DNA from 2 places in the Solibacillus sp. iso_87 genome. Region 2 is predicted to be linked to the other one. Evidence: a T-box and tRNA genes for the amino acid it is inferred to sense, from the RefSeq annotation. Region 2 holds a T-box; the other holds one or more tRNA genes.
The links. The T-box of region 2 lies ahead of argS (arginine--tRNA ligase). A T-box ahead of a tRNA ligase gene usually reads a tRNA of that ligase, here a tRNA-Arg.
Positions count from the first base shown of each region.

Region 1: it encodes a tRNA-Arg, which carries the amino acid that the T-box ahead of argS (arginine--tRNA ligase) is inferred to sense. The anticodon was not compared.

Region 1 is NZ_CM149656.1:3,602,774-3,619,511, reverse strand. Features, by position in the region: gene tnpA (IS200/IS605 family transposase) at 1-300, shown strand, start outside; gene AC0VXV_RS18490 (anti-sigma regulatory factor) at 658-1,059, shown strand; gene AC0VXV_RS18485 (SpoIIE family protein phosphatase) at 1,073-2,068, shown strand; gene AC0VXV_RS18480 (STAS domain-containing protein) at 2,136-2,468, shown strand; gene rsbW (anti-sigma B factor RsbW) at 2,468-2,938, shown strand; gene sigB (RNA polymerase sigma factor SigB) at 2,916-3,701, shown strand; gene AC0VXV_RS18465 (Tex family protein) at 3,829-6,000, shown strand; gene AC0VXV_RS18460 (SprT family protein) at 6,077-6,544, shown strand; tRNA gene AC0VXV_RS18455 (tRNA-Asn) at 6,740-6,815, shown strand; tRNA gene AC0VXV_RS18450 (tRNA-Glu) at 6,821-6,895, shown strand; tRNA gene AC0VXV_RS18445 (tRNA-Asp) at 6,926-7,001, shown strand; tRNA gene AC0VXV_RS18440 (tRNA-Gln) at 7,006-7,080, shown strand; tRNA gene AC0VXV_RS18435 (tRNA-Lys) at 7,085-7,160, shown strand; tRNA gene AC0VXV_RS18430 (tRNA-Leu) at 7,215-7,300, shown strand; tRNA gene AC0VXV_RS18425 (tRNA-Arg) at 7,311-7,387, shown strand; tRNA gene AC0VXV_RS18420 (tRNA-Gly) at 7,407-7,480, shown strand; rRNA gene AC0VXV_RS18415 (16S ribosomal RNA) at 7,677-9,231, shown strand; rRNA gene AC0VXV_RS18410 (23S ribosomal RNA) at 9,463-12,391, shown strand; rRNA gene rrf (5S ribosomal RNA) at 12,454-12,569, shown strand; gene AC0VXV_RS18400 (NADH-dependent flavin oxidoreductase) at 12,692-13,783, shown strand; gene AC0VXV_RS18395 (hypothetical protein) at 13,935-14,273, shown strand; gene tsaE (tRNA (adenosine(37)-N6)-threonylcarbamoyltransferase complex ATPase subunit type 1 TsaE) at 14,541-14,993, shown strand; gene tsaB (tRNA (adenosine(37)-N6)-threonylcarbamoyltransferase complex dimerization subunit type 1 TsaB) at 14,990-15,694, shown strand; gene rimI (ribosomal protein S18-alanine N-acetyltransferase) at 15,694-16,137, shown strand; gene tsaD (tRNA (adenosine(37)-N6)-threonylcarbamoyltransferase complex transferase subunit TsaD) at 16,137-16,738, shown strand, end outside.
Region 2 is NZ_CM149656.1:1,471,620-1,488,357, forward strand. Features, by position in the region: gene AC0VXV_RS07220 (squalene/phytoene synthase family protein) at 1-714, opposite strand, end outside; gene AC0VXV_RS07225 (RAxF-45 family protein) at 1,020-1,151, shown strand; gene abc-f (ribosomal protection-like ABC-F family protein) at 1,250-2,863, shown strand; gene AC0VXV_RS07235 (ASCH domain-containing protein) at 2,860-3,300, shown strand; gene ltaS (lipoteichoic acid synthase) at 3,530-5,431, shown strand; gene AC0VXV_RS07245 (thiolase family protein) at 5,974-7,092, shown strand; partial or broken gene AC0VXV_RS07250 (acyl-CoA dehydrogenase family protein) at 7,188-8,362, shown strand; gene AC0VXV_RS07255 (AMP-binding enzyme) at 8,539-8,796, shown strand; gene AC0VXV_RS07260 (3-hydroxyacyl-CoA dehydrogenase) at 8,938-9,699, shown strand; gene AC0VXV_RS07265 (hypothetical protein) at 9,712-9,891, shown strand; gene yidC (membrane protein insertase YidC) at 10,061-10,822, shown strand; T-box leader at 11,246-11,465, shown strand; gene argS (arginine--tRNA ligase) at 11,504-13,183, shown strand; gene AC0VXV_RS07280 (alpha/beta fold hydrolase) at 13,279-14,058, opposite strand; gene AC0VXV_RS07285 (alpha/beta fold hydrolase) at 14,266-15,120, shown strand; gene AC0VXV_RS07290 (GNAT family N-acetyltransferase) at 15,189-15,770, shown strand; gene AC0VXV_RS07295 (3'-5' exonuclease) at 15,962-16,738, shown strand, end outside.

The sequences.
Region 1 (16,738 bases), 1.8 Mb from region 2:
GATCATATACATATGTTAGTGAGTATTCCACCGAAGCTTAGTGTATCTGCGTTTGTAGGGTATCTCAAAGGGAAAAGCAGTTTAATGATATTCGATCGACATGCAAATTTGAAATATAAATATGGAAACCGAAAATTTTGGTGTCGAGGATATTATGTGGATACAGTAGGGCGAAACCGAAAAGTCATTCAGGAATATATAAAAAATCAATTGCAGGAAGATATCCTAGAGGATCAAATGACGATGAAAGAATTCATTGACCCATTCACAGGGGAAGAATTAAATCGAAGAAAAAAATAAGTACACCGCTTTAGCGGTAGTCGGAAAAGTAGTGCGGTTGGCAGACCTTTCAGAGCGTCTTTAGACGTGGGCCAGTACCCCAGCGTTTCACGCGCAGAGAAAACCACCAGTTCAACTGGTGGTTTTTATTTATAAATAAAAGTCCCCTATAAATTTTAGGTAAATAGTAAACTCTAATCATGTAACATTGTAAAATTTTACTTAAAATTGTAATTATAGCAATAGTATGATTGAAAACTTATATCCAACTAAACTACAAGGATAACATATGGTATAATGTAAAAATTAATAATTCAAAAAACTGATACTATACGTTAACTCCATAGAAAGAAAAAGTAGAAAATTGGGGGCACTATGATGAATACGAAATCTACCGTAGAGATTGTAACTGAATGGGATATTGTAGCTGCACGCCAACTTGGACGTAACGAGGCGAAAGCAATTGGCTTTGGCGCGGTAGATCAAGCTCGAATTACGACGTCGATAAGTGAACTGGCTCGAAATATTTATTTATATGCCCGTGCCGGGGAAGTGACAATAGAGCGTATTAGTAATGAAGAGAAAGTTGGCCTTCGCATAATAGCGGCAGATAAAGGACCGGGAATAAGCAATTTGAAAAAAGTGATGGAAGACGGCTATTCAACATCAGGCGGGCTTGGAGCGGGTTTACCTGGAGTAAAAAGACTGATGGATACAATGGACATCCAATCCACTGTAGGAAGTGGGACGACGATAGTTATCGAAAAATGGGTAAATTAGGATGTGATAAAATTTGAAAGAGCTGCAAACGCAATATCAAAAAATCTTATCGGATTTTTTGGCAAATCAAACTGAGCGAAATTTGTATATAGGACAAAACTTCATTCGACAGTTAATTCAAAAAAAAGTAGCTCCAGAAGAAGTCATCAATATCCACAAGTATGCGATAGAACAAATTTATCCAGATCTACCAGAAGATATTTCGCATAGCTATGATTTTTTAATTGAGATTATGGTGCACTTTGGGTTAACTTTAAAGGAGCATCAAAGTTTACTGGAACAGCAAGAAGAAATGCGAATGGAGATGAATGTCGCTACAAAGATCCAGAATATGATTCTTAGAACAACGGTACCTAGGCTCGAGCAGATTGATATTGGGATGCTATCTGTACCTATCCGCAAAATGAATGGTGACTATGTTCACTTCTTAAACAACAATGATTCAGTTGTCAGTGTAGCTGTGACAGATGTTGTTGGAAAAGGTGTACCGGCAGCTCTTTGTATGTCAATGGTCAAATATGGGCTTGATACACTTGAGTACGCAACGAAAGATCCTTCTTATATTTTAGAAGTGTTAAATCGTATTATCGAAAAAAGTGTTGATGATAGTATGTTTGTCTCGATGTTTTATGGGACATTTAATATTAAAGAAAGTAAATTTACATATGGGTCAGCTGGGCATGAGCCTGCTATATATTATAATGCTCGTAAAAAAACTTTCTTGGATTTGGAATCAAAAGGTTTATTACTAGGTGTCATGCCGGAAGTGACATACCCGCAGTACGACATTTGTTTGGAAGAAAATGATTTTATCATTATGATCACAGATGGTGTAACGGATTTTCGCAAGCAAGGAGAGCTGGATCCTCGGGATGTGATAAAAAATTTGGCATTAAGTTGTAGCCATCTTTCGGCACAGGAAATGTGTGAAGAAATGTACACCTATTTGAAAAACTTGCCTGATTTTGAACTAGAAGATGATTTTACGGTCGTTATATTTAAAAAATAAAAAAATTATGTTTGAACTCCCGCGGATTCGGGAAAAGTAATTAGGTTTATAATGGAGGTGTCTAATAATGAATGTTAATGTTCAATTTAGAGAAGATGGAAACGTATTAAAAGGCTATATCGAGGGTGAAATCGATACGTATACAGCCCCGATATTACGCGAAGAGCTGGAGACAGTTCAGATTGTGGAAGGCCGAAAAATCGAATTGGATTTATCAAAAGTGAATTATATGGATAGTACAGGATTAGGAATATTTGTTGCATTTTATAAAAAAGTTACGAAGGAAAATGCATCATTAAAATTAGTGAATTTATCAAATCGTTTAGTAAGATTGTTTGAAATTACAGGATTAAGTGAATTAATGAGTATCGAGATTGATGAGGAATTGGAGTTGAAATGATGAGAGCATTTGACTATATTGAAATTCGAGTGCCTGCCAAATCGCAATATGTAAGTGTAATACGGCTAACAATTTCAGGATTAGCGATGCGAGTTGGGTTTACTTATGATGAAATAGAAGATTTAAAAATTGCTACAAGTGAAGCGGTGACAAATGTTGTTCACCATGCTTATAAAGCAAACGAGGAAGGCGAAGTTGTAATCGGCTGTGCATTATTTGAGGACAAGATTGAAATAATGGTCGCAGATTACGGTGTAAGCTTTAACTTTGAAGAGATCAAATCAAAAGTTGGTCCATATCATGAAAATGAAAACGTAGCATTATTACGTGAAGGTGGATTAGGAATTTATTTAATGGAGACTTTAATGGATGAAGTGAAATTAAATAACGAAGGTGGCGTCACTGTTTTCATGACAAAGTATGTCTCGAGAGAGCAGGTGAAAGGAAATGTCGAAAGAATCACTACCTAAAAATACATCAAAAGAAGAAGTACTAAATTGGATTGCAGAATATCAGGCGAACGGCTGTGAAGATTCACAAACAAATCTTGTACTCCATTATCAGCAGTTAGTCGAGTCGATTGCACGCAAATATTCACATGGTAAATCTTATTATGATGATATTGTACAAGTAGGGATGCTTGGCTTATTAGGTGCGATCCGACGATTTGACCCTTCTTTTGGCAGAAGCTTTGAGGCGTTTGCAGTTCCGACTATCGTAGGTGAAATAAAACGCTTTTTACGTGATAAAACTTGGGACGTGCATGTTCCGAGACGTATTAAAGAATTAGGACCAAGAATCAAGGCGGCTGTCGAAGCATTAACGACATCGCTACAACGTTCCCCATCCATTACCGAAATTGCAACGTATTTAGAAGTACAGGATGAGGACGTACTGGAAGCGATGGAAATGGGTCGAAGCTATCAGGCGCTTTCGATGGACCATTCGATCGAATCGGATTCTGATGGCAGTACGGTAACGTTATTTGATGTAGTCGGTCGAGAAGATACAGGCTATGAAGTGACAAACCGCCGCATGATTGTAGCAGATGCGATGAATGTATTAAATGAACGTGAGCGACAAATTATCCAATTAACTTATTTGGAACAGCTTAGTCAAAAGGAAGCCGGAGAAAGACTCGGTATATCCCAAATGCACGTTTCACGAATTCAACGTAAAGCAATTAAAAAATTACAAGACGCCATTACAGCAAGTGGCGGCGTCTCATTATAAAGTTTAAGAGTCTACTAGCATAAATTAGTAGGCTCTTTTTTCATGCATAAATTCAACGCTTTTTTGGGAAACAATACAAATGGAATGGTACACTAAAAGAAAGTTCGAAATTTAAAGGAGTGGCATGATGGATCAACAAAAAATGTTACAAATAATTGCAAAAGATGCGAAAGTGGAACCAAAACAAGCAAAAGCGGTTATTGGACTACTGGAAGAAGGTAACACAGTACCTTTTATCGCACGTTACAGAAAAGAAATGACAGGTTCACTTGATGAAGTTCAAATTAAGGCAGTGGAAGACCGCTACCATTACATACAACAGCTCGAAACACGAAAGGAAGAAGTGCTGCGCCTAATAGATGAGCAAGGTAAATTAACGGAAGAACTACAAACAGCAATCCAAGCATCAACGGTTCTTCAACGCGTAGAAGATTTGTACCGACCATTTAAACAAAAGCGCCGTACAAAAGCAACGATCGCCAAAGAACGGGGTTTGGAACCGTTAGCTGAAGAACTGTTAAAGTTTAAAAAGCGTACGTTGGAAGAAATGGCGGCGCCTTATATAAGTGAAGAACAAGGTGTTACTGGAATTGAAGATGCATTGGCTGGGGCACGAGATATTTTAGCAGAGCGATTTGCCGATGATGCTGCAGTTCGCGAAAAGCTGCGTACCCTTTCCTGGCGGGAAGGCAAGCTTGTAACAACGGTAAAAAACGCGGAAAAAGATGAAAAACAAGTATTTGAAATGTATTACGCATATGAGGAACCTGTTCACCGAATTGCACCCCACAGAATACTGGCTGTAAACCGCGGTGAAAAAGAAGAAGTGATACGTGCAGCAATTGAAGTTCCAATCGATAAAGCCACAACACAAATGGAAAATCATTTTATTCCTAGAAATTTTGTAGGCCCTTCTGTAAATGAAGTAAAGCTGGCAATTGCGGATAGCTATAAACGATTAATTAAACCATCTATTGAAAATGAGCTTCGAGCAGAACTTTCATCAAAAGCAGAAACTCAAGCGATTCATATTTTCTCGGAAAATCTACGCAACTTACTATTACAGCCACCAATGCGCGGTAAAATGGTTCTTGGTGTAGACCCTGCATACAGAACAGGCTGCAAATTAGCGGTAGTCGATGAAACGGGCAAGATGATTGAAGTGGGCGTTATATATCCTCACACTACGTCGGATCCTTCAAAAGCGAAAGCAACAGTGAAGGCTTTATTAAAGAAATATCCGATTAGTATTATTGCGATTGGAAACGGGACAGCCTCCCGTGAAACAGAGCAGTTTATTGCGGAACTGCTGAAAGAAGTAGACGGAAACATTGCTTATGTTATTGTCAACGAGGCAGGGGCATCCGTATATTCTGCCTCCGAAGTGGCACGAGCGGAGTTTCCGGATTTACAGGTGGAACAACGAAGTGCTGTATCGATTGCCCGTCGTTTACAAGACCCATTATCAGAGCTTGTAAAAATTGATCCGAAAGCAGTCGGTGTAGGACAGTATCAGCATGACGTTTCGCAAAAGCAGCTCGCAGAATCACTGACGTTTATTGTGGAAACAGCGGTTAACCAAGTTGGGGTAGATGTAAATACAGCTTCGGCCTCCCTTTTACAATATGTATCTGGACTTTCGAAAACGGTAGCGGAAAATATTGTAACGATGCGTAGCGAAAACGGACAATTTACATCCCGTGCACAAATGAAAAAAATCCCGCGATTGGGTGCTAAAACTTATGAGCAGGCAGTCGGTTTCTTGCGTATTGCAGATGCCAAAAATCCGTTAGATGCTACAGGTATCCATCCGGAAAGTTATAAATTAGCGGAAGCTGTATTGGAGGCAGCAGGATTAACGAAAAAGGATGTCGGAACGGCAAAAGCCGAAGAAGCGATCAGCAAGTTAAATTTAACAACATTAGGTGAGTCATTAGAAGTAGGGGAAGTTACGTTGAAAGACATTGTCGATACATTAATGAAACCTACCCGTGATCCTCGTGATGCTTTCCCGCAACCGTTACTGAAAACAGATGTACTTCAAATGGATGATTTGCAAGTTGGAATGGAGCTGCAAGGGACTGTTCGAAATGTCGTTGATTTTGGAGCGTTTGTCGATATTGGGGTTAAGCAGGATGGACTTGTCCATATTTCCAAATTGCAAAAAGGTCGTGTTAAACATCCACTAGATGTTGTTTCCCTCGGGGATATCGTGACGGTTTGGGTAGAAAAAGTAGAGGCAAATAAAGGTCGTATTTCTTTAACGATGTTAACTCCTGAAAATCAACATAGCGTGTAAAAGAGCAGGATTTTCAATTATAATAAAAAGCGCATAGCTGAATATGCGCTTTTTATTAACTTAAGGGGGTTGGCATATGACGGACGAACAGGCACAAAAATTAGTGGAACAGTTATCAAATGACTTTTTTAATCGACCGTTTATTCATAAAGCTTATTTTAATAGTCGCTTGAAAACGACGGGCGGTCGGTATATGTTGAGCAGCCACAATATCGAACTTAATAAAAAACTATATGATCATTTTGGCATAGAAGAGTTAAAGGGTATTATTTTACATGAACTTTGCCACTATCATCTTCATATTTTAGGGATGGGTTATAGGCATGGTGATGCAGATTTTCGAAATCTATTGAAAAAAGTAGGCGCACCACGTTTTTGTTCTACATTGGAACAGGCTAAAGAAAAGCCGAAACAAAAGACAATACATATATATAGCTGTACGAACTGCGGACAAATATATAAAAGAAAAAGAAAAATGAATGTAAAAAAATACTGTTGCAGTATGTGCAAAGGGAAAATTAAATTTCTCCATAGTGAAAAATAATTTTAGAAATGATGTTTAAAAGTAAGTGAATAATGGTATACAGTATTTATGTTGTTTTTTAGAGAATATGATTTTTGCTCTATATATAGGAAGAGATTTTTCCTTTAATTTTTTTTAGGAAAAGTGTTGACGAAACGGAAATCGCTCTCTATAATAGTAAAAGTCGACAAGATGATGTCGCAACGAAGTAATTATTCCGAAGTAGCTCAGTTGGTAGAGCATCCGGCTGTTAACCGGCAGGTCGCAGGTTCGAGTCCTGCCTTCGGAGCCATTAACGGCCCGTTGGTCAAGTGGTTAAGACACCGCCCTTTCACGGCGGTAACACGGGTTCGAATCCCGTACGGGTCACCACGTATATTTTAATAATGATGATTTACTAATGGTCCCGTGGTGTAGCGGTTAACATGCCTGCCTGTCACGCAGGAGATCGCCGGTTCGATCCCGGTCGGGACCGCCATTTTTGGGGTATAGCCAAGCGGTAAGGCAACGGATTTTGATTCCGTCATGCCCTGGTTCGAATCCAGGTACCCCAGCCATTTAGAGCCATTAGCTCAGTTGGTAGAGCATCTGACTTTTAATCAGAGGGTCGAAGGTTCGAGTCCTTCATGGCTCACCAGTTTTCATGTTGACAAATTATTTCAGAGATGTATAATAATTATTGTCGGATGAAGCGGTCGTGGCGGAATGGCAGACGCGCTAGGTTGAGGGCCTAGTGGGGGCAACCCCGTGGAGGTTCAAATCCTCTCGGCCGCACCAAAAATTCCCGGCGCCCGTAGCTCAATTGGATAGAGCGTCTGACTACGGATCAGAAGGTTATGGGTTCGACTCCTGTCGGGCGCGCCATAATTCACTATAATATAATGCGGGTGTAGTTTAGTGGTAAAACCTCAGCCTTCCAAGCTGATGTTGTCGGTTCGATTCCGATCACCCGCTCCAGTTTTTATTAAAAAACTGTTGACATCTAAAAGAAGATGTTATAAGATATAAAAGTTGTCACTTGAGGCAACAAAATGAACCTTGAAAACTGAACAAGCAACGTTAATGAAACAAGCTTCTTAAATGAAGCAAACAATAGATTCCAACTTCCAACGAAGTTGGATCGCTAGCAAAGCAAATGAGCTTTCAAACTACTTTTATGGAGAGTTTGATCCTGGCTCAGGACGAACGCTGGCGGCGTGCCTAATACATGCAAGTCGAGCGGACGAACTTTTGGTGCTTGCACCAAATTTTCGTTAGCGGCGGACGGGTGAGTAACACGTGGGTAACCTACCTTATAGATTGGGATAACTCCGGGAAACCGGGGCTAATACCGAATAACACTTTTTAACACATGTTTGAAAGTTGAAAGACGGTCTTGCTGTCACTATAAGATGGACCCGCGGCGCATTAGCTAGTTGGTGAGGTAACGGCTCACCAAGGCAACGATGCGTAGCCGACCTGAGAGGGTGATCGGCCACACTGGGACTGAGACACGGCCCAGACTCCTACGGGAGGCAGCAGTAGGGAATCTTCCACAATGGACGAAAGTCTGATGGAGCAACGCCGCGTGAGTGAAGAAGGATTTCGGTTCGTAAAACTCTGTTGCAAGGGAAGAACAAGTAGCGTAGTAACTGGCGCTACCTTGACGGTACCTTGTTAGAAAGCCACGGCTAACTACGTGCCAGCAGCCGCGGTAATACGTAGGTGGCAAGCGTTGTCCGGAATTATTGGGCGTAAAGCGCGCGCAGGTGGTTCCTTAAGTCTGATGTGAAAGCCCCCGGCTCAACCGGGGAGGGTCATTGGAAACTGGGGAACTTGAGTGCAGAAGAGGATAGTGGAATTCCAAGTGTAGCGGTGAAATGCGTAGAGATTTGGAGGAACACCAGTGGCGAAGGCGACTGTCTGGTCTGTAACTGACACTGAGGCGCGAAAGCGTGGGGAGCAAACAGGATTAGATACCCTGGTAGTCCACGCCGTAAACGATGAGTGCTAAGTGTTGGGGGGTTTCCGCCCCTCAGTGCTGCAGCTAACGCATTAAGCACTCCGCCTGGGGAGTACGGTCGCAAGACTGAAACTCAAAGGAATTGACGGGGGCCCGCACAAGCGGTGGAGCATGTGGTTTAATTCGAAGCAACGCGAAGAACCTTACCAGGTCTTGACATCCCGGTGACCACTATGGAGACATAGTTTCCCCTTCGGGGGCAACGGTGACAGGTGGTGCATGGTTGTCGTCAGCTCGTGTCGTGAGATGTTGGGTTAAGTCCCGCAACGAGCGCAACCCTTATTCTTAGTTGCCATCATTCAGTTGGGCACTCTAAGGAGACTGCCGGTGATAAACCGGAGGAAGGTGGGGATGACGTCAAATCATCATGCCCCTTATGACCTGGGCTACACACGTGCTACAATGGACGGTACAAACGGTTGCCAACCCGCGAGGGGGAGCTAATCCGATAAAACCGTTCTCAGTTCGGATTGTAGGCTGCAACTCGCCTACATGAAGCCGGAATCGCTAGTAATCGCGGATCAGCATGCCGCGGTGAATACGTTCCCGGGCCTTGTACACACCGCCCGTCACACCACGAGAGTTTGTAACACCCGAAGTCGGTGAGGTAACCTTTTGGAGCCAGCCGCCGAAGGTGGGATAGATGATTGGGGTGAAGTCGTAACAAGGTAGCCGTATCGGAAGGTGCGGCTGGATCACCTCCTTTCTAAGGATTTTTCGGAATCATTCCCTTGGGGAATGAAACATTAACGGTTGCTGTTCAGTTTTGAAGGTTCATTCTTAAATGAATGGAACACTTCAAAACCTTTGTTCTTTGAAAACTGGATAAAACGACATTGAAAGCAATAAATCAAATTTCTATTTTATAGATTTTTAAACAAGTCAAGCAATTGACGTGTAAACTTAAATCTTGGATTATATCCAAGTGTTAACTTTTGGTTAAGTTAATAAGGGCGCACGGTGGATGCCTTGGCACTAGGAGTCGATGAAGGACGGCACTAACACCGATATGCCTCGGGGAGCTGTAAGTAAGCTTTGATCCGGGGATTTCCGAATGGGGGAACCCACTATCTTTAATCGGATAGTATCTTCACGTGAATTCATAGCGTGTTGAAGACAGACGCAGGGAACTGAAACATCTAAGTACCTGCAGGAACAGAAAGAAAATTCGATTCCCTGAGTAGCGGCGAGCGAAACGGGAAGAGCCCAAACCAAAGAGCTTGCTCTTTGGGGTTGTAGGACACTCTATACGGAGTTACAAAAGAATGAACTAGACGAAGCGACTTGGAAAGGTCCGCGAAACGAGGTAAAAGCCCTGTAGTCAAAAGTTCATTCCCTCCAGAGTGGATCCTGAGTACGGCGGAACACGTGAAATTCCGTCGGAATCCGGGAGGACCATCTCCCAAGGCTAAATACTACCTAGTGACCGATAGTGAACCAGTACCGTGAGGGAAAGGTGAAAAGCACCCCGGAAGGGGAGTGAAATAGATCCTGAAACCGTGTGCCTACAAGTAGTTAGAGCCCGTTAATGGGTGATAGCGTGCCTTTTGTAGAATGAACCGGCGAGTTACGATTACGTGCGAGGTTAAGTTGAGAAGACGGAGCCGCAGCGAAAGCGAGTCTGAATAGGGCGAATTAGTACGTGGTCGTAGACCCGAAACCAGGTGATCTACCCATGTCCAGGGTGAAGGTGAGGTAACACTCACTGGAGGCCCGAACCCACGCACGTTGAAAAGTGCGGGGATGAGGTGTGGGTAGCGGAGAAATTCCAATCGAACCTGGAGATAGCTGGTTCTCTCCGAAATAGCTTTAGGGCTAGCCTCGTGATTGAGAATACCGGAGGTAGAGCACTGTTTGGACTAGGGGGGCATCTCGCTTTACCGAATTCAGACAAACTCCGAATGCCGGATATTTATACACGGGAGTCAGACTGCGAGTGATAAGATCCGTAGTCAAGAGGGAAACAGCCCAGACCACCAGCTAAGGTCCCCAAGTAATCGTTAAGTGGAAAAGGATGTGGCGTTGCTTAGACAACCAGGATGTTGGCTTAGAAGCAGCCATCATTTAAAGAGTGCGTAATAGCTCACTGGTCGAGTGACGCTGCGCCGAAAATGTATCGGGGCTAAACGATTCACCGAAGCTGTGGATGCATACTTTGAGTATGCGTGGTAGGAGAGCGTTCTAACAGCGTTGAAGTCAGACCGGAAGGACTGGTGGAGCGGTTAGAAGTGAGAATGCCGGTATGAGTAGCGAAACATGGGTGAGAATCCCATGCACCGTATGACTAAGGTTTCCTGAGGAAGGCTCGTCCGCTCAGGGTTAGTCGGGACCTAAGCCGAGGCCGATAGGCGTAGGCGATGGACAACAGGTTGATATTCCTGTACCACCTCCTCACCGTTTGAGAAATGGGGGGACGCAGTAGGATAGGGTAAGCACGCCGTTGGTTGCGCGTGTTCAAGCAGTAAGGCGTGTATGTAGGCAAATCCGCATACTTTAACGTTGAGCTGTGATGACGAGCTCGTATGAGCGAAGTTCCTGATTTCACACTGCCAAGAAAAGCCTCTATCGAGGTGAGAGGTGCCCGTACCGCAAACCGACACAGGTAGTCGAGGAGAGAATCCTAAGGTGTGCGAGAGAACTCTCGTTAAGGAACTCGGCAAAATGACCCCGTAACTTCGGGAGAAGGGGTGCTTCTTTGGGTGCATAGCCTAGAGAAGCCGCAGTGAATAGGCCCAGGCGACTGTTTAGCAAAAACACAGGTCTCTGCAAAACCGTAAGGTGACGTATAGGGGCTGACGCCTGCCCGGTGCTGGAAGGTTAAGAGGAGCGGTTAGCGCAAGCGAAGCTGTGAATTGAAGCCCCAGTAAACGGCGGCCGTAACTATAACGGTCCTAAGGTAGCGAAATTCCTTGTCGGGTAAGTTCCGACCCGCACGAAAGGCGTAACGATCTGGGCACTGTCTCAACGAGAGACTCGGTGAAATTATAGTACCTGTGAAGATGCAGGTTACCCGCGACAGGACGGAAAGACCCCGTGGAGCTTTACTGTAGCCTGATATTGAATTTTGGTACAACTTGTACAGGATAGGTAGGAGCCAGAGATCTCGGAGCGCCAGCTTCGAAGGAGGCGTCGGTGGGATACTACCCTGGTTGTATTGAACTTCTAACCCATGCCCCTTAGCGGGGTAGGAGACAGTGTCAGGCGGACAGTTTGACTGGGGCGGTCGCCTCCTAAAAGGTAACGGAGGCGCCCAAAGGTTCCCTCAGAATGGTTGGAAATCATTCGTAGAGTGTAAAGGCATAAGGGAGCTTGACTGCGAGACCTACAAGTCGAGCAGGGTCGAAAGACGGGCTTAGTGATCCGGTGGTTCCGCATGGAAGGGCCATCGCTCAACGGATAAAAGCTACCCCGGGGATAACAGGCTTATCTCCCCCAAGAGTCCACATCGACGGGGAGGTTTGGCACCTCGATGTCGGCTCATCGCATCCTGGGGCTGTAGTCGGTCCCAAGGGTTGGGCTGTTCGCCCATTAAAGCGGTACGCGAGCTGGGTTCAGAACGTCGTGAGACAGTTCGGTCCCTATCCGTCGTGGGCGTAGGAAATTTGAGAGGAGCTGTCCTTAGTACGAGAGGACCGGGATGGACATACCGCTGGTGTACCAGTTGTCTTGCCAAAGGCATCGCTGGGTAGCTATGTATGGACGGGATAAGTGCTGAAAGCATCTAAGCATGAAGCCCCCCTCAAGATGAGATTTCCCATTACGCAAGTAAGTAAGACCCCTGAAAGACGATCAGGTAGATAGGTTCGAGGTGGAAGTGCGGTGACGCATGCAGCTGACGAATACTAATCGGTCGAGGACTTAACCACATTTTATTGCACCATTTCAATGAACGTTTATCCAGTTTTGAAAGAATGAAATTCTTTCATAGTGAAGTGATGATGGCAAAGAGGTCACACCCGTTCCCATACCGAACACGGAAGTTAAGCTCTTTAGCGCCGATGGTAGTTGGGGGCTTCCCCCTGTGAGAGTAGGACGTCGCTTCGCACACGCAAAACCACTGAGGAATCAGTGGTTTTTTTGTTGTATTTAAATTAATGAGGACCTCTAACTTGAAAATAAAATGCAGTTTCGTTAAAGTACATACATAGCAAAAGGGAGGAATTGTAATGAAAGCACTTTTTGAAAAGTTTAAATTGAATGAAGAGGTTGAACTACGAAATCGTTTAGTTATGGCACCTATGACAACCTACTCTGCAAATGAAGATGATACTGTTTCCGATGAGGAAATCACATATTATAAAGAACGTGCTGAAGGAGCTGGAATGATCATTACAGCATGCGCATACGTTGCAGCAAACGGTAAAGCATTCCCAGGACAAATTGCCGCTCATGAAGATCGTTATATTCCAAGCTTGCGAAGAATTGCACAGGCTATTCAACAAGGCGGTGCTAAAGCGGTTTTACAAATTCATCATGGCGGTCGACAATCTTATCAACATTTAGTACCAAATGGAGATGTTGTAAGTGCGAGTACAGCTGTTACAATTGAGGAAAAAGAAGCTCGCGCATTAACTCTTGAAGAAACTAAAGATATGGTTAAAGCTTATGCGGAAGCGACAAGAAGAGCAATTGAAGCAGGGTTTGACGGCGTTGAAATCCATGGTGCAAATACGTATTTAATTCAACAGTATTTCTCTGCCTTTACTAATAAAAGAACAGATGAATACGGCGGAACATTTGAAAATAGATTACGTTTCCCATTGGAAGTGGTAAATGAAGTAATTAAAGTTAAAAACACATATGCGGATGAAAAATTTATCGTCGGTTACCGTTTCAGCCCGGAAGAGCCTGAAGAAGATGGTATTACAATGGATGATACAGTTAAATTAGTAGATAAATTAGCGGAAACAGCGTTAACATATTTGCATATTTCACTTGGAGATTTCAAATCTGAAACACATCGTTATGAAAACGGACAACAAAACCGTATTTCTGTAATTCACAGCTTGTTAAATGGACGTAAACCATTAATTGGTGTCGGATCAATTTATACTCGTGAAGAAGCAGAACATGCATTACAGTTAGGTGCAGATTTAGTCGCACTTGGTCGTGCCTTGTTAATTGAGCCGCATTGGGTGGAAAAGGTACAGAATGAGGAAAACGTTGTAACAGCTTATGATGAAAAAATTGATACTGTAATTCCTGGTCCTTTAATGGAGAAAATCCTGTCAAGACCAGGTTGGATTCCCGGTATATAAATCAGTAAAGATTATTTAAAGAATATAAAAAATTTTAGTTTATTTAAATAAGGGGGATGCGAATACGTTCGTATTCTCCTTTTCCTATTGGTAATGTTTGAACCGCTTAATTTCGGGAATGGTTTCATAAGGATATTGAGGGGGGATACGAATGAATAAAAAGGCTTTTTATGTCTTCCTGTCTATTTGTCTCGTTATGTTGCTGGCAATGCTAATAACAGCTTGTCAGGATGAAGTTTTAGAGATAGAAGAAAGTAATACATATGTTTGGCAAAAATACATGAATGAAGAAGAGTATGATAAAGTAAAAGAAGGGATGTCTTATTTAGAAGTAGTCCACATTTCAGGAGGAGCCGGTCAGGAAATTAATAACGGTACTTATGAATGGAATGACGAAATTCTGCTGACGAAAGGATATCGCTTAAAATTTGAGGATGATGTATTGGTAAAAAAAGAAGTAGTGGAACGCAAAGGTAACTCAAAGCGTTAGTGATCGGCGGAAAATGAGGTTAAGCGTGGGGATGCTCACAGTATTTCTCCATTAGCCTAAACAATCTCGAGAAATGAAAATCAAATAAAGGGAAGTCCTGAAACATTCACTTTTTCTCAGAAAAAATGAGTGTTTTTCTTTTTTTCACAGCTACTTTATATTAACGTAGTTGAGTAAGAACCAATCTAAAAGTGATACATTTTGAACAATTGCTTCAGTTCAAGTAAACTAGAGATAATGGATTTTTTTGTGGAAGGAAGCAATCAGATGAGATTTGAAAAAGATGTAAATACACTGGAAGAAACGCAAGCGCTTGCGATGAGACTGGCAGAATTAGTCGAGCCACAGTATACGATTACACTTGAAGGTGATTTAGGTGCTGGCAAAACGACATTTACACAGAGCTTTGCAAAAGGGCTTGGCGTAAAACGAACAGTCAATAGTCCAACATTTACGATTATGAAGCAATATATAGGACGTATTCCGCTTAATCACCTGGATGTATATCGTCTGGAAGATAGCGATGAAGATTTAGGCTGGGAAGAAATTTTTTATGGGGATGCTGTAACAGTTGTGGAATGGGCACATCTTATACAGGAAGATTTGCCTGAAGAGCGTTTAGCAATTGAAATTACACGCATCGACGAAACGAAACGCAAATTTGTATTGAAACCGATAGGCGAAAAGTATGTTCGTCTTTGTGAGGAGTTATTAAAATGATTTGGTTAGGAATAGAGACAGCAAATGCACCGCTTTCTGTCGCCATAGTACAAGATAATAAAGTAATTGCAGAAGTCGTGCAAAATATAAAATTGACACATTCAGTTGGTGCAATGCCGGCAATTGAAGAAGTTATAAATAAGGCAGGCTTAACACCGGCACAAATCGATGCGATTGCCGTTTCTGAAGGTCCCGGCTCTTATACAGGAGTCCGAATTGGTGTCACTCTTGCCAAAACCTTGGCCTGGTCATTGCAAAAGCCATTGGTAGGTGTATCAAGCCTAAAAGCACTGGCTGCAAATGCCCGAGTTGCGAACTATGCAATCTGTTCATTAATCGATGCCCGTCGTCAAAATGTATATGCCGGTGTTTATGAAGCAGGTACTATGCATCCGCTTGTTGAAGATCATCATGATCATATCGACGGATTATTACAGAAGCTTCAGCAATTAGATCGACCAATATTATTTGTCGGGACAGATGTCGATTTGTACATGGAAAGAATTCAGCAAGTGTTAGGGGATTCTGCTATCCGTGCATCATTTACAATTAATTTACCGCGTGCATCCGAACTAATTGCTTTAGCACAACAAATGCCATTACCGACAGTTGAGGCTGTCCATGCTTTTGTTCCCCAATATCGCCGTATTGCAGAAGCGGAAGCGAATTGGATAAAGGAACAGAAAAAGGAGCAACTTTAATGGTACAGTATCGCAGAATGGCAATAGATGATGTTCAGGCTGTCCATAAAATTGAGCTTGCATCATTTCCTACACCATGGACATTGGATTCCTTTTATTACGAAATGACCGAAAACCAATTTGCCCATTATTTAGTGGCGGAAGACGACAAAGGTGAAATTATCGGATTCTGTGGAATTTGGCTCGTTATTGATGCAGCACAGATTACCAACGTAGCGGTTGTACAATCTGTACGTGGTCAAGGTATTGGTGAGACACTTATGCGTGAAGCGATGCGAGTAGCGAAAGAAGCAAATATGGATGTCATGAGCTTAGAAGTACGTGTAACAAATACTGTTGCACAAAATTTATATCGCAAACTTGGTTTCCAAGATGGAGGTCTTCGTAAAGGCTACTATACGGACAACCAGGAAGATGCGTTAGTAATGTGGGTGAATTTATAATGGATAACTATATATTAGCAATTGAAACTAGTTGTGATGAAACAGCAGCAGCCATTATTAAAAATGGGACAGAGATTATTTCGAATGTTGTATCATCGCAAATTGACAGTCATAAGCGTTTCGGCGGGGTTGTCCCGGAAATCGCATCACGTCACCATGTTGAACAAATGACAATTGTTTTAGAAGAAGCATTAAAACAGGCAAATATGGAACCGAAAGAATTAACAGCTGTTGCCGTAACTGAAGGTCCGGGACTAGTAGGTGCTTTGTTAATTGGTATTAATGCGGCTAAGGCTTTCGCTTTTGTTCACGGCTTGCCATTAATCGGGACACATCATATTGCCGGGCATATTTATGCGAATAACCTAGTACAGCCAATGGAATTTCCGCTGTTGGCACTCGTTGTTTCAGGTGGACATACAGAGCTTGTCCTAATGCGTGAACATGGTTCGTTTGAAGTTATCGGTGAAACACGTGATGATGCTGCAGGTGAAGCATATGACAAAGTAGCCCGCGTATTGAATATGCCATATCCGGGTGGTCCTCATATTGACCGTCTTGCACATGATGCGACTGAAGCCGTTCCTTTCCCGCGTGTTTG
Region 2 (16,738 bases):
TCTGCAGAACAGTTTGATCGAACGCTTATCTAAATCCTTCATGTATAGGTCGGCCTTAGCCAAGTTTTCCTCTGCATAAGCAAAAAGTTCTGCCCGCGTCCAGCCATCCGGTACGAAGCTAACACCGCGCTCATCCAAATCTTCCTGCTCATTCCGTAAAATGTTTACTGCCTGTAAGCCGCGACCATAGCCAATTGCCAGCTCACGGTCTGTTTTCGTACCGGCGCTCCATTCCCAAAGCTCCGAAAGCATGACACCGACCAAACCAGCCACATAGTATGTATAGTCGTCCAAGTCTTCTTTCGTATGCACCTGCCAGTTTTCGAGTGCCCATTTTGCCATCCCTTCTGCCATTTCGCTCGTTGCAGATGTGACAATCGGGAATGCTCCTTGAGGACAAACTTCCAGCCAATCAGCAAGGCGCAGTGTCACTTCAGGCATTTTATCCTTTACAGGAGCCAGTGCATCAAGGTAAGCCTCACTATCAAAGGCAGGAGCTTTCAATAATTCCGCCACTTTTAATAATGTCGCATTTTTCATTTCATTGGAAACATCTTCATGATCTTCAATTTCATCAATTGCCCGCATTGCTAAATATGCAGCAGCAACCGTTAATTTTAATTCTTTATCTAAAAAAGTAATGGGGATATAAAATGTACGGCTCGTCTCTTTTAAAACGCGCATCGCATCTTTTTGTAAAGCTTTATTTGACATAAGGAAAACTTCCTCCATTCTAAATTGCATCCATCTCTTATCGTAACGCAAATTTGTTAAAAGGGAAAATAAAAGTTCCGGCTTTTGTGGATGAGGCAAGGATGAAAATTAGATAGCGAGCGGAGAAATAGAGCAACGGGTATCAGAAGTAGAACAATTAGCGAAAAGTAGAAAGTTTAAATGCCATAGTAGAAACACCTTTCCCAAAGGAAAACACCACTAAAAAACACACGCATTTTCAGTATGTACATATTAATTGAAATATGGTAATATTAGAACAATTCAAATGGACGGAGGTGAACAGAATGAAGAAGTTAGCGATCGAGACAGGTGTAAAAGTGGATACAGCTATGTATTTTGCACGTGTCATTACTTTTAAATTTGGGTCTAACGGGATAGGTGTGTCCTTTTTTAGACAATTTAAAAATAATGCGTAGCTAATTAACTTCATTCTTTTCACCAATACTGAAAAGGCTGCTCTTGTTAATGAGCAGTCTTTTTGTTTTTTTAGCTGCGCCAGTGGAGGCGTAGAAATATGCAGTTGAAAGCAGAAAACATAACGAAAATTATCGGTGGCAACACTATTTTTAAGGAACTTTCCTTTGAGGTGAATGCCGGGGAACGTATCGCAATTGTCGGTCGAAACGGCAGCGGGAAAACGACATTATTTAAAGTGCTGGCAAGTATTGAACAGCCGGATGAAGGGCGGATCATAAAATCGAAAGGTCAAACAATCGGTTACTTGCATCAAATTCCTCAATACACGGATATATCAGTTTTTGATGTATTATCAAAAGCATTTGCTGAATTACATGATATTAAAGATCGTCTGTCTCAGTTGGAATTGAGTATGGCAACTGATTTATCCGAGAAGATTCTCAATCAATATGGAGAGCTGCAGGAGCACTATTTAGCAAAGGGTGGCTACGAAATTGAAGCGAAAATTGCATCGATGGCCAATGGACTTGCGATTACAAAACTATTGGAACAACCTTTTCATGCGCTCAGCGGCGGGGAAAAAACAAAGGTAATGCTTGCTCAAATATTACTGCAGCAGCCGGATATTTTGCTGTTGGATGAACCGACAAATCACTTGGATCTTGCTGCAACACAATGGCTTGAAGACTATTTGCAATACTTTAAAGGTACCGTTGTTGTAATTTCGCATGACCGGATGTTTTTAAATAAAATTGTTCAGTATGTGGCAGAAATTGAAGACGGGCAACTATGGATGAGTAAGGGTAACTATGATCAGTACATTAAAAATAAAGAAGCAAAAATAGCGCAGCAGTTTGCGGCATATGAAGAACAGCAAAAAAAGATTCAGAAGATGAAAGAGGCAATTCGCCGATTACGACAATGGGCGAATGAGGCATCTCCTCCGAATCCCGATCTATACCGCAAAGCGAAAGTAATGGAGAAGATGCTGGCTCGAATGGAAGTTGTCAAAAAGCCAAAAACCGAGCGTCAAATAAGTTTACAGCTTAATGCTGAAGACCGGACAGGAAAAGAAGTATTTATGCTGAAAAACATTTCCCACGGTTTTGAACAGGACTTTTTATTTATGGATGTTCAGTTAACTGTACATTTTCAAGATCGGATAGCGATAGTTGGGAATAACGGAACGGGAAAATCCACGTTATTAAAAATTCTACTAGGGGAAATGACGCCGGTTGATGGGGACGCAAAACAGGGCAGCAATTTAAAGATTGGTTACCTTGCACAACAGTTTGATCAATTTAACGGCAAGCAGCGTCTTATTGATGCATTCCGGGAGCACGTATCATTGACGGAATACGATGCGCGGCATATGCTCGCCAAATTTTTATTTTACGGTCATGATGTATTTAAAAAAGTGGATCAACTAAGCGGCGGGGAAAAAATGAGGCTTCGACTAGCTCAATTAATGGTTCAAAAATGCAATGTTCTCGTGTTGGATGAACCGACGAACCATCTTGATATTGAGTCGAGAGAAGCGCTTGAAGAAGCATTGGAGAACTTTGAAGGAACTATTCTCGCGATTAGCCATGACCGCTATTTTCTGCAAAAACTATTTAAGAGAACGGCATGGCTTGAAAATCAGCAGCTTATCATACATGAAGGTCCATTTGGATGGGCACAGTCGAAACAAAAGGAGTTAGGCAAATGAATCAAATCGAAGCATATTGGAAGCATTTTTGCGATTCGGAAGGTAAACAAAATATTTATTATAAAGAAGCATTTCAATTTGGTGAAAAAGCAGATTGGCTTGCGGGACTTGTAGTGGATGGCGTTAAAGAAGCAACTTGTTCAAGCTTTCCGTTGTATGAACTTGAAGGAGAAAGTTTGCCGGAAGTGGGGGATTACCAGATTGTTTTAAACAGTCTTGATGAACCCGTTGCGATTATCCAATCCTATTCTATTGAAATTTACCCATTCAATAAAGTACCGGTTGATTTTGCGTTGGCAGAAGGAGAAGGTACTTATGAGGAATGGAAGGAAGCGCATGTCGCGTTTTTTAGCAGAGAACTTTCCAAAAATGGTCTGGAATTTACCGAAGAAATGCAGACAGTTTGTGACCGCTTTAAAAAAGTTTTTCCTAAATAAAGATTAGAAAGCTGCAATATAATAGCTAGACTTATACAAAATGGAGGAATTTGCTTACGCAATCCTCCATTTTTTCACTGTTTTCGTTCAATATCAAGACATCTTGGCAACAATTGCTATCGAAAATCGTTACATAATAGTTGCATAGGTTAATGTTTTTTTGATATATTGATTCTTGTTTTTCTAAATAAAAAAGGAAAACGTCTTGAATAGAAAGAGTGATTACAAGGTGAAAAACTTAGTAAAAAATAAAAGCTTATTAAACAATTTTCCAGGGATTTTCGTTCTTGCTGTTTTAATGCTATGGGCGAAAACGTATATTACACAAGTGACGCAATTCAAGTTGGGTGTGGAGGGACCACTTCAACAGTTTCTTTTATTAATTAATCCATTAGGTTCTGCGGTACTATTTTTATCAGTTGCTTTTCTGTTTAAAGGAAAAAGAAGACTGACTGCATTGATCATCATCTATACATTGATGACATTTCTTTTATTTGCAAATGCTGTATATTATCGTTTCTTCAGCGATTTTATTACGCTTCCAACGATTTCCCAAACACAAAACTTTGGGGATTTAGGCGGCAGTGTTTTAACATTATTAAAACCTACTGATTTATTATTTTTTGTGGATATTTTCGTATTGATATATATTCGTTTTTCAAAGAAAATTAATTTCCAATCCGGCAAAGTCGGATTTAAAATGCCAGCAGCTGTTATAGCAGCAGCAATTGTATTATCAATTGTCAACTTGCAATTAGCGGAAGCTGACCGCCCGGATTTATTGAGCCGTGGCTTTGACCGCAGTTATATCGTGAAATATTTAGGTATGTACAATTATACAATTTATGATTCTGTTAAAACGTTTGAAGCATCTTCAGAACGTGCTTCAGCAGACAGCAGTGATATTGCGGAAATTATTAACTTTACAAATTCATTTTCAGCCCAGCCAAACGAGAAGTACTTTGGTAAAGCAAAAGATATGAATGTGATTTATTTGCATCTGGAATCCATGCAATCATTTTTAATCGATTATGAGCTTGAAGGCGAAGAAGTAACACCGTTTTTAAATTCATTAGTTAAAAATGAAAACACAATGTATTTCGATAACTTTTATCATCAAACAGCGCAGGGGAAAACTTCTGATGCTGAATTTATGTTAGAGAATTCATTATTCGGTTTGCCACAAGGTTCAGCCTTTATAACGAAAGGTCAAAATACGTTTGAAGCCGCACCATCGTTATTAAAAGACTATGGCTATACGTCAGCAGTGTTCCACGGAAATAACGGCAGCTTCTGGAACCGAAATATTATTTACAACCAATTTGGCTATGACGAATTTTTTGACGAAGCTTCGTATGATACTTCTGATTCGAAAAATATGGCAGAGTACGGTTTAATGGATAAACCATTTTTCGAGCAGTCGGAAAGCTTGCTGGAAACATTGCCGCAACCATTCTATACAAAATTCATTACGGTTGCCCATCACTTCCCATATAAGATTGACCAGGATTTAGCGACGATCGGTAAGGCGACAACAGGTGATGCGAGTGTCGATAATTATTTCCAGACAGCTCGATATGCCGACGAAGCGATTGAACAGTTCTTTTCATATTTAAAAGAATCCGGTCTTTATGAAAATACAATGATTGTGATGTACGGAGACCATTACGGAATTTCTGATAACCACAATAAAGCGATGGAACAAATTATTGGTGAAGAAGTTACACCTGTTGTAAATGCAGATTTACAGCGTGTGCCGTTATTTATTCATGTACCGGGAATGGAAGGCGGCGTTAACCATACGTACGGTGGCCAAATAGACCTCCTTCCGACAGTACTGCATTTACTTGGTGTTGAAACGAAAAACAATATCCATTTTGGGACAGACCTGCTTTCTGAGGAGCATAGCGAAATCGTTCCGTTTAGAAACGGTAACTTTGTCAGCCCGACGATCTATTCATTGGATGGCAAATACTATGATCAGAAAACTGGCGAAGAGCTTGATGAATCAAAAGTGGAAACAGCAGATAAATTAAAAGCGTTGGTAGAAGAAAAACTTCATTATTCCGATAAAGTTGTAAATGGAGATTTATTGCGCTTCCATTCCAAAGACGGAAGCATAAAAGAGTAAGTAGAACAGTTTAAAAATGGATATATTTTCTCAGGCATCAGGCATCATCTAATTTGATTATTTCAAATGGATGATGCCTTTTTATTATGGCTTGAAAAATAATTAACAAGGATCCAGATGAAGAAAATACTTTTCAAAATACACCGAAATAGTCAAGGAACTCTTTCTCTTTCATAATAAATTTCTAACAGGTATGGAAATCGGTTTATATATACAACCGTGCATTTATCCTGTTGATTATCTTCTGAAGTGATGTATTAATTTATACTGATATTTTTAATGAAAACGTAGATTGCTATTAAAGCAATAACAATTAAAGTAGTGAGGGTGAATTTTACTATTTAAAAGTACTAATTTGGTGAGAATATTTTCACTGCATTATCTATATAAATTATGAGACAGATAAATAACTGCTTAATAAGTTGTAATCTTTTTGTATAAGCAACATATAGTGTTTTTTGGGAAAGCGAAGTGTTTTAGAGTTTTTAGTAGGCGATCTAAATGATTCGCCAACACCCAATTTATTAAGGGGGAATGAGTGAATGAGAGAAGCCGTAATCGTCGCTGCAACACGAACACCAGTAGGCAGAAGAAATGGTGTATTAGCAGAAGTACGGGCAGATGATTTAGCTGCAGATGTACTGGAGGATGTAGTAAAACGCGCGGGAATAGAAAAGGCCCTTGTGGAGGATGTTATTTTTGGCTGTGTTACCCAAACATTGGAGCAAGGTGGAAATATCGCACGTATTGCTGCATTGATGGCAGGCTTTCCGATCGAAGTGCCCGGTGTAACGATTGACCGGCAGTGCGGCTCGAGTTTACAGGCAGTTCATTTTGCGGCACAAGCGATTATAGCAGGCGACATGGATATTGTTATCGCAGGTGGTATTGAAAGCATGAGCCGTGTACCGATGGCAGCAAATATGGAGGGCACGCGCGAAAGTGACCGTATTAAAAAATACGAGTTGATTCACCAAGGGTTATCCGCAGAGCGTATTGCTGAACAATGGCAGCTAACAGAGCAGGAAGTTAATGAATATTCTGTGCTGAGCCAGCAACGCGCCATTCAGGCAATTGAAGCAGGCTATTTTGATGATGAGATTGTAGCAATCGGTGATGTAGATACAGATGAAGGCCCAAGACCGGGAACAACCGTCGAAGTTCTGCAAGGCTTACGAAAGCTGTTTAAAGAAGACGGATTTATTTCTGCAGGAACTTCATCACAAATGAGCGATGGTGCATCAGCAGTACTCATTATGTCGAGTGAAAAAGCGCAGGAACTTGGTTTGAAACCTATGGCGAAAATCATCGCGCGTACTGTCGTAGGTTCTGACCCGACACTTATGCTGACAGGTCCAATTGAAGCGACAAAACGTGTTCTTGAAAAGGCAAATTTAACGATTGATGATATGGATACGTATGAAGTGAATGAAGCCTTTGCACCTGTACCGATTGTTTGGGCAAAAGAGCTTGGCGCGGATTTGGAAAAACTGAATCCTGACGGTGGTGCGATTGCGTTAGGTCATCCGCTTGGCGCAACGGGAACAAAATTATTAACTACGATGATTTACCGCATGGAGCGTAATAACCAGCGCTATGGCTTGCTTGCGATTTGTGAAGGAATGGGCATGGCTAATGCAACAATTATTGAGAGACTTTAAATAGAACTCTATTCATATTTTATAAAATTACGAAAAGATGTAATCGCTTTCAATTTGTAAGATGTTGAAAATATGACGAAGAGAGAGTGAAATAAATGAATAAAACATTGGCGAAATCTAGAAAAGGGTCCCGTACGTTATTTAATAATGATCATATTATGTTCCGGGAATCTCTAAGAAAATTTGTGGAAAAAGAGATTGAACCTTATTTTACACAATGGGAGCATGACCGCATCGTTCCGCGTGAACTATGGACAAAGTTAGGCAGCCAAGGATTTTTATGTCCGAGTGTAGAGGAAAAGTACGGCGGAATGGGCCTGGACTTTATTTTTAATATTGTTTTATCTGAAGAATTATCAAAAGTCGGTGGGGTTTAAGTGGCATTGGACTGCATAGTAATGTCGTAACGCCGTATATCACTTCATTTGGAACAGAAGAACAGAAGCTGAAGTATCTTCCGAAGTTTGTAAGCGGTGAATGGATTTCAGCCATTGCAATGACAGAACCGGGTGCTGGTTCTGATTTACAGATAATGACGACAACTGCAATTAAAGATGGCTCCGACTACATTGTGAACGGCCAAAAAACCTTCATTACGAACGGAATTCTTTCCGATGTCATCATCATCGCATGTAAAACAGATCCAAAAGCGGTACCTGCACATAACGGGGTAAGCTTACTGATTGTTGAAAGAGGAATGGAAGGTTTCTCCCGCGGCAGAAAATTAGACAAGGTTGGCATGCATAGCCAGGATACAGCAGAACTTATTTTTGAAAATGTACGAGTACCTGCTGAAAATCTTCTTGGTGAAGAAGGAAAAGGTTTCTTGTATTTAATGCAAAAATTGCAGCAAGAACGTCTTCTTACAGCAGTAGGGGCTATTACCGCTGCAAAAGATATGCTCGACTTAACGCTACAATATGTAAAAGAGAGGGAAGCGTTTGGTAAACCGATTGGTAAATTCCAAAATACACAATTTACACTGGCTGAAATAGCGACACAAGTAAAAATCGGCCAAACATTTGTGGATGATTTGATCATACGTCATATAGAAGGACAGGATATTGTGACGGAAGTATCAATGGCCAAATGGTGGATAACAGATATGGCGCGGAAAATTTCGGTTGAATGTATGCAATTGCATGGCGGCTATGGTTATATGGAAGAATAGAAGATTGCGAGACGTTTCCGCGATATTGCAGTTACACCAATTTTTTCCGGTTCCAATGAAATTATGAAAGTCATTATTGCCAAAAATTTAGGATTGTAATGAATCCGAAATTACTCATCAAGTTAAAGCACATGATTCGTACTATGAATTTCGGCTGGTTGTATAAAGGGGACATGGCGTACCGCGATGAAGAAGGCTATCACTTTATCGTTGACTGAAATAAATACATTATCATTCGGGGCGGATTTAATATTTACCCAAGGGAAATAGAGGAACTGCTGTATCAGCATCCGGCTATCGTAGAATGCTCTGTGATCGGCAGACCGGATCCGGTTTTTGGTGAAAAGACGGTTGCGTATGTCGTAACGAAAGACGTCGAACTTACAGATATCCGAGACTACTGCAAAGTAAAACTTGCCGAATACAAAGTACCGGATTATGTAAGTTTTATCGAAGAAATTCCGAAGTCGGGAACAGGTAAGATTTTAAAGACAGCACTGAAAAACTTGGATAAGAATGCACTGCCTAAATAAGAAGCGGTCGGTTGGTCGGAGTTCTTAAACTTCAGTACATGAACTAGAACTCAGATCATGCCGGTATGGACGGGTCGCGAATTGCTTATCCAAAAATGGCAAATAGGTTAAAGATTGAACACGAATAAGGAGAGATTAATAATGAATTTTGACCAAAAGGCAATTATCGTTACGGGTGGAGGATCAGGGTTAGGTGAAGCGACTGCACGAAAGATTGCAGCTGCTGGAGGCTATCCGATCATTTTGGACTTAAATGAAGAAAAGGGTCAAGCGGTTGCTGATGAAATAAATGGCCTATTTTATAAAACGAATGTTGTGAAGGAAGAAGACGTACAGGCAGCGATTAACGGTGCTGTAGAAAAGTACGGTTCGATCCAAGGTGTTGTAAACTGTGCCGGTCTTGGTACTTCGACACGTGTAGTAGGCAGAAAAGGTATATTTCCATTAGATGAATTTAACTTTATTATTCAAGTTAATTTAGTCGGTACATTTAATGTCATCCGTTTAGCGGCAGCTGCCATAACGACAAATGAACCGAATGAACACGGGGAACGCGGGGTTATTGTAAATACAGCTTCTGTAGCGGCATTCGATGGGCAAATCGGTCAGGCTGCCTATTCTGCATCTAAAAGTGGAATTGTAGGGATGACATTGCCGATCGCAAGGGATCTGGCAAGCTATGGCATCCGAGTTATGACGATTGCACCGGGGATTTTCGATACACCTTTAATGAACAGTGCACCTCAAGCGCTTAAGGAAGCGTTAGGAAAACAAATTCCATTCCCATCCCGTTTAGGTGAAGCGGATGAATATGCGCATTTAGTAAAGGCCATTTTTGAAAATCCAATGTTAAACGGTGAAACGATTCGGCTCGATGGTGCGATTCGCATGGCCCCACGATAAAGAGGATAACGGATGAACCTTGAAACAATGACGATAGAAAAGTTAGATTACGGAATACACGTTGTAACACTTAATAACCCGCCAGCCAATACATTAAATGCGGGAATTCAACAGGACTCATTGCAACTGATTGAAGTAGTCGAGAAACATCAGGCAATCCGGGCCATAGGGAGCCTGTTAAAGAAATCATAGGGAAGGGTGACTTCCTGAAACAGGGGAATAGATTGAAATATGTAAATAAAATTAAGTTTTATTACGTTCATATTAAAAAAACTTAACTTTTATAAGAGTAATTACTGTTCTTTTTTTGAAAAATATTTTAAGATATAAACGAATTACAAGATTGTTGAGCAGGTGAACTATGAAAAACTTAAAACTTAGCGTTTTCCTTCTAACTGTTCCACTTTTACTGGCAGGCTGTGAAAGTGTTGAAAACAAAGAAGGCTTCTTCTATTCAACATTTGTACGTCCGATGGATTGGACGTTAAACACATTTGGTGAATTATTTAACGGCAGTTATGGTTTAGCTATTATTGCTATTATTTTAATTATTCGTCTCGTACTAATGCCGTTTATGCTTAAAACTTACCGCAGTCAAGCTACAATGAAAGTGAAAATGGATTTAGTCCGTCCGCAAATGGAGGATATCCAGACACGTTTAAAAGCAGCAAAAACTCCGGAAGAAAGAATGACGGTTCAGCAGGAAATGATGTCGCTCTACAAAGAACATAATATTAATCCGTTAAATATGGGCTGCCTACCAGCGCTTATACAAATGCCGATTATTATGGGCTTATACTATGCTATTTTGTATTCGACTGAAATTAAAACACATTCATTCCTATGGTTTGACCTTGGCTCTACAGATATTTGGATGACTGCCATTGCAGGTGTCGTTTATTTTGTACAAGCAAAAGTATCGCTTCAAACCGTACCAGAAGCTCAGAAGAATCAAATGAAACTGATGATTTACGTATCACCTATTATGATTGTCATTATTTCATTGTCTTCGATGGCTGCACTCCCACTGTACTGGGCAGTCGGAGGGTTATTCTTAATTGTTCAAACCTTTATTGGACGCAAATTTTTCTCAAACATCCCTGAAACTAAGGGAAATGAATAAATGTAAGTTATGCCGCTGCTAAAGGCTTACTGAACTAAAACTACTGAGACGATGATTTCAGTAGTTTTTTTATGCTTTCCCTCATGGTAGAGCAATTTTCTAATAAACTAGCGGATTGTTCTAATATATTTTAAAAAGTTCTAATAAAATCCTTATCTTCTAATATATTTGTCAATTGTTCGAATAAGTGGTTGAGATCTTCTATCACAAGCATCTTCTAATAAACGTATCAATTATTATAATATCGGTTATAAGAGGTTTAGGAACCCCCGTTTAGTAAAGGAAAATTTGAGTTACCTTCATTTATTTCCAATGATTTTCTAAAATAAAATCGCTATTGTCTAATATTCGTCTCAGATTATCTAATAATCACAGGAATTATATTGACAATAGTCACCTTTAATGGATATAATTCAATAAATTTAAAATTCGATGAAAAAGACAGTAATTTACAGATGTTTTGGAAAGCGAGCTGGGGATTGGTGTGAGCCTGGTGCAAAATATGTAAATGAAGCGCACTTTGGAGAAGCGGTCTGAACATGAGTAGGATCTGCCGGGGAATCACCTCGTTAAAAATGGAAAGTGGTCACAATTTGTGGCAACTAGAGTGGTACCACGGGAATTCGAAGCTCTCGTCTCTATTTTTAGAGACGGGGGCTTTTTATATTGGGAGGGGATAACATGTATAAAAAAATTGCATCAATTATTCAAGAGGCTTTGCCACAAAAAATAATAACAAATGATGAAATTGAACAACTACTGGAAAAGCCAAAGTATCAGCATTTAGGGGATGTAGCTTTTCCATGCTTTATGCTTGCTAAAACATTAAAGAAATCACCGAACGTTATCGCTAAGGAAATATGCGAAAGGATTAAAAGTGAGCTCATACAGGAAGTACAAGTTGTTGGAGGCTATAAAAATATATTTTTAAATAAGCTGCAAGTGACGAGAGACGTCATTACCCAAATAATGGTAGCTCCAGAGTCATACGGACAACAAGAAACACAGCAAAAGAACATAGTAATCGATTATTCATCACCGAATATTGCAAAGCCATTCTCCATGGGACATCTTCGATCTACTGTAATTGGCAATGCTCTTGCAAATATTGCAGAAAAAAACGGATACAGTGTCGTTCGGATAAATCATCTTGGCGACTGGGGTACTCAGTTTGGTAAATTAATTGTCGCATTCCAATTGTGGGGAGATAAAGAACGAGTTGAACAAGCACCTATTGAAGAGCTTTTAAAGCTATATGTGAAGTTCCATGATGAAGCAGAATCAAATGAAAAACTAAATGAGGAAGCGAGATCAGCTTTTAAAGCGATCGAAGATAAGGAGCCTCAGGCAATGGAATTATGGACTTGGTTTAAAAGTGCCTCTTTACAAGAATTTAAGCAGATTTATGATCAGCTTCATATCGAGTTTGATACGTATGAGGGGGAAGCCTTTTATAATGACAAAATGCAGTATGTTGTTGATGAATTAAATAAGAAGCAATTACTTGCCGAGTCGGATGGCGCAAACGTTGTTGAGCTTGAAGACATGCCACCTTGTTTAATAACAAAACAGGACGGTGCAACATTATATGCAACCCGTGATTTAGCCGCAGCATTTTATAGAAAGGCGCATTATGAACCATCCCAAGTTTTCTATGTAGTAGGGAATGAACAAACACTGCATTTCAAACAAGTGTTTCAAGTAATTTCGAAAATGGGTTATTCTTGGTCGGAAAATCTGAAGCATGTATCATTCGGAATGATGTTGAAAGACGGAAAAAAGATGTCGACTCGTAAAGGTAGAGTCATTTTATTGAAGGACGTATTAAAAGAAGCAGTGGAAACAGCAACCAGAAATATAGAGGAAAAAAATCCAACGTTAAATAATAAACAAACTGTTGCTGAGCAAGTAGGAATTGGCGCGGTAATATTTAATGATTTAAAAAACTTCCGTTTAAACGATATCGAATTTTCTTTAACTCAAATGTTGAATTTTGAAGGCGAAACAGGTCCATATGTACAATACACTCATGCCCGTATCCATTCAATTTTAGAAAAGGCAAAATATAAAGCCAATAAGGAAATACCCGTAAAAGTATTAGAAGATTCGGCTTGGGCTGTGATTCAGCTGTTGCAACAATATCCACAAGTGGTTACAGACAGTTTCAAACAAGTGGATCCTTCCTTAATTGCGAAATATGTATTGCAATTAGCACGGATGTTCAACAAATATTATGCAAATACAAAGATATTAGTAGAAGATGAGTTGCGGGAAAACCGTTTGCAGTTATGTTTTACAGTAGCAACCGTATTAAAGGATGGTTTGAAGTTACTAGGAATCCAATCACCGGAAAGTATGTAATTAGAAAAAGGCTAGTTGGAGACCATTATTCAAAACAAAAGGATGCGCTAAGGAAATCCTTTTGTTTGTTTATGGTCGATGCAAATTCAATATTTTTAACTGATAACTTTACATTCTTTTAGTACTTTACCTTCATTGATCCATATTTCAACCATGTGGTTAAAGAAATCTGGCATTGCTAAAGATACACCATGTCCGACTTCAGGTAAAATAACACCATTACAATTTGAATTGGCTTTTACAATATCTTTTGCAGATTTTTTCATAATAGCTTTTTCCTTTTCACCTACTGTAACCAATATTTTTGCGGATGCCTTTCTAAAGTCTTCAGGTATTGTAAAGGACATGTTTTCTTCAAGTACTCTAGCAAGGGTGTCTAACTTTATTTGACAACTTTCTTCATAATATTTCTTAAAATTGTCTTTACTTATATACATTGACTTTGCTTGAAGTTTAGAGAACGATTTCTTTTTTATTAATGGAAACGTTAATCTAAGGGCAGGTTTTATTAATTTTTTAATATGAGAAAGGGGTCTGACAGCAGCACTATTTATAATTGCAACATCAACTAATTCTGGTTTTAAGCTTAATAATTTGATAGTTACTTGTGCACCTAAAGAAAAACCAATTAGAATTATTTTCTTACCACCGGCTTTTGCTTCTATTAATTTAATTATCTCTTCTGCACTTCTTTTTATAGAAAAGTGAATTTCATTATTGTTTAACCCATGTTCAGGCAGGTTTGGAACTATGCAATGATAATGAGTAAAATATTGAATTTGTCTATCCCACATCCAATTGCTTACTCCGCCGCCGTGTAAAAAAATTATGAGAGAAGCACTTTTATTACCGTATTCTTGATAATGTAATGACAATTAGTTCAACCCTTTTCTTTATAACAATTTATTTCTTACTATTTAATAATTCTTCCAATGTTTTATAAAAACCTTCACATTAGTGTTATTCAAAGTAATTTATCAATATTACTAAAGAAAAATAGTTAAAATATTGAATCGCCATTGTATCCCCTCATTAACTATGCGAAAATTTATTAGAATATTGGAAAAATAGGGAGTGGGACTATGTGGGAACAGCAGCTAATTGAAACAACGCGAGGAATATTCGAAGTTTTTACAAAAGGCGAGGGGAAACCGCTCTGTGTGACGCATTTATACAGTGAATATAATGCAAATGGAAATCGGTTTGCGGAAATGTTTGTCCCGTATTATAAAGTGCATTTAGTGAATTTGCGTGGCTGTGGAAAATCAACGGATGATGTTTCTTTTTTTAATTATGGCATGCAGGATAGCGTAGAAGATCTGGAGGCAATCCGTAAAGCATTGGATTATGTTGCATGGGGGTTTGCAGGACATTCAACAGGGGGGATGCTAGCATTAAACTATGCAATTTTACACCCGGCAAGTGTGGAATTTATTGTAGCGGGCGGTCTTTGTGCTTCTGCAGAATACATGCATCATCCTGCAAGCATTTACTGCAAGGAAAATCCTAACAATAAAAGGATTCTTGAGATTTTAGCGATGCTGGGTGATCCATTATCAACAATCGAACAAAGAAGAGCTGGCTCTAAGGAATGGGCGCTTATGTCGTTATATAAAGAACAAAGCTATGACAATATGATAAGCCGTCCAAATAGCGGGAAAACCGTTTCGAAAAGATTGGATTATTTTTCATATAAAGAACTGCCAGACTTCGATTTGCGACCGCAATTACCAACAGTGAAAACGAAAGCTTATATATATGGCGGTTTATACGATGCGCAATGTCCATATGAATTTGCAGTGGAAGCAGCAGATTTATTGGCGAATGCCACATTGACGACCTTTGCTGAAAGTAATCACCACCCGCTTATTGAGGAAGAAGAAAAGTTCACGGAATTTGTGCGGAATCTATCTCAAGTTCATTCTATACAAAACTGAAATAGGAGTCGTTGACGAACGACTATTTATAATTGCTGAAATATGATTTAGTGAAAAGGGAGAATTATATGAAAGAAATACTATTAGAAAATGAAATCATCAAATTAAGACCAGTCCAATTAAGTGATATCGAAGCAATCACATATGCCGCGAATGATGATGGGATTTGGGAGCATATGTCGGTGACGTTGCTTTCAAAAGAAGCGGTGCAAAACTATATCGAAAATGCGATTAAAGAGCGTGAAAAAGGTATTTCGTATATGTTTGCAATCATCGATAAAAAAACAGATAAAATTGTAGGCTGTACATCTTTTCTTGATATTTCATTTCCCCATAAACGGCTGGAGATAGGGGCGACTTGGTATAATCCGAGTGTTTGGCGTTCTGCGATTAATACAAATTGCAAGTTTCTATTGTTCCAATATTGTTTTGAAGTACTTAAATTAAATCGTATTCAAATTAAAACAGGGCACGAAAACTACCGTTCACAAAAAGCCATTGAACGTATTGGCGCAGTGAAAGAAGGAGTTTTGCGTAATCATATGATTCGAAAAGAAGGAATCATTCGTCATACCGTTATGTATAGTGTCATTTTGGAAGATTGGGAAAAACTTAAAGCTATGTTCATCGAACGTTTATTAGATTATTGAAAATTTGTAGGTGAATTTATGGCATTGATAAGAATTTATAAGAAAATCACATTTTTTCAAGCCTTTTAACACGAATTGTGTGGAATAAACGAACATTATCGTGTCATATCCTATATTTTCATATACAATGAGAGAGGTTAATCTTTAATAGGAAGATCATATCCTGTTAAATTTAGATAGATTCGGTGTAGGTGAAAAATTTGGGACGAACGAAAACATATATAAGTATAGATATAGAAGCCGCCCTTATACGCGGTAAGCAGTATATTATTGAAATTGGTGCGGTTAAATGGTTACCGGATGGTACGACAGAAACGTTTACTCAGCTAATTCAGCCATATAAATTCAAAAAGCTGAATGCGCATATTCAAAAGCTGACAGGTATCACTACAGAACAGCTAATTGATGCGCCTTCTTTTAAAGAAGCTTTTAATAAGTTTAAACACTGGTGTAAGCAGGATTATGTATTTTTGACATTTGGTGAATTTGATCGGAAAGTGCTTGAAGAAGAGCTGTCGCGTAATTACATAAAAAATGATTGCTTATATCCGATGATCGATTTTCAGCAAAAATATATGATTGCTAATGGTTTAAAAGAGCAACCTTCATTAGGAGGGTTAATGGCGCAGCTTGGATTGGAAAACGAAACACAGCACCGTGCTTTAGCCGATGCGGCAAGTCTGCTCTCAATCTTTGTTAAGGTTGATGGAGACCAGCTCATTGAACAGCAGCAAACGAATGATTTTATTTTATTACTGACTAATTTTCGAATGCTGGAAACGACATACGAACTTGTCATTTCTGCAACGAATTGCAAAATCGAGGATGATCGGATAACGATTGAATCAATGAAAACTTTTCGTGATGAGCTTCCTTTTACTGTTCAAATGATAGAACGTCAAGGGGAAGATGGGGAAACAACGACAATGGAAAAGATTTCGATTAAACCGAATGCGCAGGCGAAACAG